Regions from separate parts of the Peribacillus sp. NPDC076916 genome, predicted to be linked through region 2. Evidence: predicted binding sites of a transcription regulator. Region 2 holds the regulator's gene; the other holds the start of a gene.

Region 1 (3,431 bases), on a different contig from region 2:
TACAGTACCAGGGATTAAAACGTAGTGGAAGTGAGCTACTAAGAACATTGTATTATGGTATTGGTAGTCAGCACTTGCCATGGCAAGCATTACCCCTGTTACCCCACCGAGCGTGAAAATCGGAATGAAGGCTAAAGAGTATAGCATTGGAACGGTAAATACGATTTTACCTTTCCAAAGTGTGAACAACCAGTTGAAGATCTTAACACCAGTCGGGACGGCAATTGCCATCGTGGTAATCGAGAAGATACCATTAACCATTGCACCGTGACCCATTGTATAGAAATGGTGAGCCCATACAATGAAAGATAGTGTAGAAATAGCTACCATGGAGATAACCATCGAATTATACCCGTACAGGTTACGACGTGCAAATGTCGAAATGATTTCACTGTAAATACCGAAAGCTGGAAGAATTACTATATAAACTTCAGGATGTCCCCAAACCCAGAACAAGTTCGCCCAAAGCATATCGCTACCGCCATTGGCCATCGTAAAGAATTGAGTTCCGAATAGACGATCCATTGTCATCAACGCAAGTGCCACTGTCAATACAGGGAAAGCGAAAACGATGATGAAGTTTGTGATCAAGATAGACCATGTGAACATTGGCATTTTCATTAAGTTCATGCCAGGTGCTCTCATTTTCAAGATGGTTACGATAAAGTTGATACCAGTCATTAATGTACCAATACCAGCGATTTGAATTGCAATCGCGTAATAGTTCGAACCTACTGATTCACTGAAATCGTTACTTGCCAGCGGGAAGTAAGATGTCCAGCCTGCATCAGGAGAACCACCGACTACGAAAGAGATGTTAAATAGCATTGCCCCCATGAAGAATAACCAGAAGCTTACTGCGTTCAGACGTGGGAATGCTACGTCACGCGCTCCAATTTGTAATGGTGTAACAATGTTCATTAACCCAATGATAAATGGCATAGCCATGAACAGGATCATGACGACCCCGTGTGTTGTAAATACCTCATTATAATGCTGTCCATCCAAAAGACCGTTATCTGGAATAGCCGTTTGAGCACGCATCATAAGAGCATCGACGCCACCACGGAAAAGCATAAGCAGTGCTGACAAGATGTACATGATACCAATACGTTTATGGTCAACCGTTGTTAACCACTCACGCCATAAGTAACCCCATTTTTTAAAATAGGTAATTCCGGCAACAACCGCAATCATGGTTAAACCAATGGCAACCATGGATGCATAAATCGCAGGACTTGGATGAGGTACGGCAAATCGATCAAAGTAATCCATACTTTTGTGACTCCTTTCAGGAAAATATTCCTTATCTTGTAAACCTAGTTGTTTTATCGAACGAAATTAATTCTTAGTGATCATGATTCATGTTGCTGTGTTCTGAATGTTCCTCGTGTGAATCCTTGGAATCATTTTCTTCAGTATCAGAAGATCCGTGGTCATGACCAGCATTTTCCCCTTCAGGAGCTGGTGAGAACTCTAAGTGAGTTCCAGTGTAAGTGGATTGTCCCACATGACCAGGTTTTAATAATTCATTGAATTTTTCCTCAGTAATCGGTTTAGCAGTAGCTTTAATTTCATCTACCCACTTATCGTAATCTTTTGCTGACAATGCATTAACATTGAACGTTTGCTGAGCAAAACCTGAACCACTGAAGTTTGAATTTCGACCCATATATTCACCTGGTACATCAGCTGCTAAGTGCAACGTATTAACCATGTCCGACATCGCGTATTTTTGTCCTCCAAGTTGTGGAATCCAGAAACTTGAGATTGGACCGAATGAGTAAAGTTTAAATTCAATTGGTCGGTTAGTCGGTATAAACAGATAGTTGACCGTTTCGATATCTTCTTCCGGATAACTAAAATGCCATTTCCAGTTGGAAGATGAAGCGTAGATAACTAAAGGTTCTTGATCTCCGTACCCTTTAGGTGTTGCCTCAACTTCATTTGTTGTTTTAACAGTAACAACGGATAGGAAAGCGACGATCAAAATCGGGATTGCAACCCAAATTATTTCAAGAACCTTACTTCCTTCAATATGAGGTGGTTCATAATCATCACGCTGTTTGGAAGCACGATATTTCATTATCATGACGATATACAGTACCATAACGACAAGGACGACAAAGGACATTGTCCATATCGAAATCATAATAACATCTGCTTGTGTTGCAGCTACTGGCCCTTTAGGGTCCAAGACCATTAATGGGTTATCGCAACCGGTTAGCACAGTGGCAATTGTAAAAAGTATAGTTAATAGAGCCCATTTTATTTTCATAGTACTACCCCTTTCTTACATAATAAAATTCCAATTGGTAATTATTCGGACAAAGTGTTACCATGTTCACAAACCCCGACATACCAATATTAATCCCAAGTGTAAAAAAAGACAATATAAAGTGACATCTGTCACATAAAGTTCAATAAAGAGCAGTAAGAAGATGGTAAATGAACAGAAATGTTCGAAAATCTCCAGCAAATGAAATATAATAATTGTTTAATAAATTACCTTTGGATAATTCACTTATCCGTACAGGATTGCAGATAATACCGGTCACTTTCCGTTTAATATTACTCTAGTATAATGAAATAAAATCTTCACATTATATTCACCACTTATATTGCCTCAAAACTTCTAAAGAATATGAATTATATTACCTATCCTGTTAATTAGTTATCTTTCGTTGAAAAACATGATTTATAGCGGATTTTTTTCACTCGGCCATGGAAGCTGATAAATGGTAGCCGCCTTGTACACGATGTTTTTATCATGCTTCAATACCCTTATGATCCAACACTGGTCAATATTATATATATATAAGGAAACAACGTGTGTGAAATGTAATTGTGTTTTTTCTCCTCCCAATACTTTTTGCCTTTTCAGTATTCCTAAACAGCCGTTTAACATTAGTCGTGGGCGAAGTAATTCTAGTGTCCGTCAAACTTGTTACAACTGGTCAAGTTGTTTATCAATCAATATCAGCGGACTGGACCAAAACCATTTTACAAAAAAGTACATTTGGTGGTTCAATTAACTCCGGATTTTGGAAGCTCACTACTCAAAAATCAACGACATCGCTTTTGTATCTTCAGGGAAAAACACATAAAAAAACCACAAAAAAAGGACTTTTTAAAAGTGTCCTTTTCTCGTGGATATAGTTCAAAATGCAAAGTGAAAACTTCCTGAAGTTCAGGCAGTTTGGTTTGAATACCCAAGCACATCGTTAGTATTTCAAATACAAAGGATTACTTGAAATATTTTTTGTACATGACGAGTGCACATATTGATTGTATTAAAAAGCCAGCTGGTAATTAATTCTCGTTCCCTGTAAAATGAAAGCGCATTCAATCATTCGGATCATGTTGACTCAAATTCTTTAGAAAGAAGAACAACTGGTTATGTTCAACCATGCTAGTAAATCTGATGATAG
Region 2 (3,431 bases):
GAACGTTCCGAACGGGATGGGTGACTATAAAAGGAGTTTTCATTTTTGAAAAAAGAATATTGGTTCGTCATCATCACTTATATTGCCATGCAATTATCCAGTATTGTTGGGGTACCCATTTTCATGCTTATCGGGTCTTCTACCGGAATGCCGGCCGATGAACTCGAAGTGAAGTCTGCAGCATATTGGATAGTTTTCAGTTTTCTCGCTGCTTTATTCTTGATTCTTTTTTTAATGAAAAAAGATATGAGGGAACAGTTGGACACGAGAAATCAAACTACCGTCCCGATGTCCATATTATGGGCAGTTGCAGGAGTGTTCATGGCTCTTTTTGCACAAAGCATTGCCGGCAGCATTGAACAAATGCTTGGGGTGGAGTCTGAATCTGAAAATACGCAGCAACTTATTTCACTCATTTATAAAGTCCCCATGGTCATTTTCGTCACTTCAGTAATTGGACCTATATTGGAAGAATTAATTTTCCGGAAAATCATTTTCGGGTCACTTCATAAACGCTTTAACTTCTTTATTTCAGCTTTAATCAGCTCAGTTATTTTCGGCTTGGCGCATGGTGAATTTGAACATCTTCTATTATATACGGCAATGGGCTTCACCTTTGCTTTCCTTTATGCGAAAACAGGTCGCATTCTCGTTTCCATGAGCGCTCATATTGCAATGAATACGCTTGTTATCATCCTTCAAGTGGTATATCGGGAGGATATTGAGAAGATGCTAGATACTGCACAGGCCTTCATCGGAGGTTTATTATGAAACGTCAATCACCATTATTTATGGGCATCATCTATGCTGGCTTAGGAGCTCTTTTTACCGCTATCGCGATTCAAACCGTCAATTCTTCCGGATGGGGACTCTTTGCCTACATACTTGTCCTTATTGCAACTCTTGATTTTGGATCGGGATTACGCATGATCATGCTGCACTTTAAGATTAAAGCTGCACAAAAAAATAAGAAAAAATAAAAAAACGCTGCAATGATGCAGCGTTTTTTTCATTCCTCCAATGCGGCTTCTTCCACTACAGGATAATGTTTCAGGAAGTAGATGAGCGACTGAAGCTCCACGGCCAGGTCAATGTGGTGAACCCTTATGGATGGAGGCACAGTCAGCCGTGCAGGTGTGAAATTCAATATTCCTTTTATATCAGCTTTGACTAGACGATCGGTTATCGTCTGGGCTACCTGTGCTGGCACTGTCAAAATAGCCGCAGTAATATTATTTTCCTGCAATAATGTATCGATTTGATCCATATGATAGATGGGCACATCAGCTATTCGCTTACCGACCTTTTCTTCAGAAACCTCGAAAGCCATTTCAATTTTTGTATTATTATTTTTCATGAAATTGTAATTTAAAAAAGCGGTTCCTAAATTTCCTACCCCGATTAAAGCGACTTTGGTCAATTCATCTTGATCTAGTGTTTTTCTAAAGAAGGATAATAAGTAATTGACATTGTAGCCGTAGCCTTTTTTCCCAAGCGCGCCAAAGTAGGAAAAATCACGGCGAATTGTGGCAGAATCCACTTTTACAGCTTCACTTAGCTCTGCCGAGGAAACTCTTTGTTTGCCTGAGGAATGTAAGTTCTTTAAAAATCGATAATACAATGGCAACCTTTTGGCTGTCGCCTGCGGTATCTTTGGGTCATGGTTCATTGTTCTTCCCCGCTTTCACACATGCTTTTCAACTTAATCTCTATCTGTTTGCTTTACTTGCCTTTTATAATCGCTACTGGACACTCCGCCTGTTTTCTCCACTAAGAATGTAGGCCCGATCACCATTCCCTTATCAATGGCCTTACACATGTCATAAACAGTCAAGGCAGTCACGGATGCAGCTGTTAACGCTTCCATTTCCACACCTGTACTCCCTTTTGTCTTAGCTTCCGTTTCAATCGTAAGCCTATATCCTTGTTCTTCTTTTTCCCAATCAAAGGCTATATTGACCCCTTGCAGAGCAATGGGATGGCACATCGGAATTATATTGGATGTATTCTTGCTGGCCATTATTCCTGCAACTTGCGCAACAGCCAGTACATCACCTTTTTTCATTTTATGGTTCGTGACCAATTCATATATTTCATCATTCAATAAAATGCTCGATTGAGCTATTGCCGTCCGGGTTGTTTCAGGCTTAGCACTCACATCGACCATTTTGGCCCTGCCCTGTTCATTAAAATGCGTTAAGTCTCCCATTTAAGTAACCCCTCCTAAATCATACACTATTATTCCACTTTATGTAACAGCTTTTGTTTAAGCTTGGAACCAAGCTGTTGCCGATAATAACTAAAATACGTTACACTAACAATAATCAATTGAGGTGAAATCTATGATTTTATTACAAATCAATCAACTATCGAAATATTATGGAGCTGAACTTATTTTATCAAATATGAAGCTCGAAGTTCAAAATAAAGATCGAATTGCACTTGTCGGCCGAAATGGCGCCGGTAAATCCACTCTGCTTAAAATCATAGCCGGGCAGCTTTCCCATGATGGCGGTGAGATAATCAAACCAAAAGGCGTCACAATCGGCTATATGGCCCAGGATACGGGATTGGAATCCGAACTGACCATTTGGGATGAGATGCTGACTGTATTCACCGACCTTATAGAGCAAGAAAAGGACTTGCGTCGCCTTGAGGCTGATATGGCCAGACCTGACATCTTTGAAAACGAAACAATTTACCAAAAAGTGCTGAATGAATACGACACTTTGATGGTGGAATTCAAAGAGAAGGGCGGCTATCAATATGAGGCGGATATCCGTTCCGTATTGCATGGACTTCAGTTTGCTGACTTTGACTATTCTACCCCCATTTCCACTTTAAGCGGTGGACAAAAAACAAGGCTTGCATTAGGGAAACTGCTTTTAAGGAAACCGGACATATTGATTCTGGATGAGCCGACGAACCATCTGGATATCGAAACCCTCTCTTGGCTTGAACAATATTTACAAAGCTACCAGGGAGCTGTCCTTATTGTTTCACATGACCGTTATTTTTTAGATAAAGTAGTAAACCTCGTATATGAGATTTCCCGGAATAACATGAAAAAATACCATGGTAATTATAGTTCTTACCTAGAGGGAAAAGCGGAAGATTATGAGCGGGACATGAAGCTGTTCGAGAAGCAACAAGGGGAAATTGAAAAGCTTCGCGACTTTGTCCAACGTAATATCACCAGGGCTTCCACGACGAAAAGAGCACAAAGCAGACGCAAACAGCTCGAAAGGATGGATGTATTGGACAAGCCGCAAGGTGATGAAAAATCCGCGAATTTTTCTTTCCAGATTGAAAAGCAAAGTGGAAATGAAGTACTTCAACTCCAGGACTTGGCTATTGGATACGAAGGGGAAACGGTATCAAAGAATATAAATTCCCGGATGACTAAAGGGGAAAGCATAGCACTTGTTGGC

Evidence for each region. The regulator Rex, encoded in region 2, represses fermentation and respiration genes when NADH is low (regulators of the CRP and FNR family bind a similar motif). The targets are predictions, from matches to a motif close to TTGTGAAATATTTCACAA.
Region 1: the regulator Rex is predicted to act here: its motif matches at 2,398-2,415, upstream of qoxA (cytochrome aa3 quinol oxidase subunit II).

What each region holds. Positions count from the first base shown of each region.
Region 1 is NZ_JBNNIU010000005.1:257,660-261,090, forward strand. It holds gene qoxB (cytochrome aa3 quinol oxidase subunit I) at 1-1,275, opposite strand, end outside; gene qoxA (cytochrome aa3 quinol oxidase subunit II) at 1,349-2,278, opposite strand.
Region 2 is NZ_JBNNIU010000017.1:62,639-66,069, forward strand. It holds gene ACQKFG_RS25760 (CPBP family intramembrane glutamic endopeptidase) at 46-771, shown strand; gene ACQKFG_RS25765 (YdiK family protein) at 768-980, shown strand; gene ACQKFG_RS25770 (redox-sensing transcriptional repressor Rex) at 1,010-1,669, opposite strand; gene moaC (cyclic pyranopterin monophosphate synthase MoaC) at 1,703-2,209, opposite strand; gene ACQKFG_RS25780 (ATP-binding cassette domain-containing protein) at 2,343-3,431, shown strand, end outside.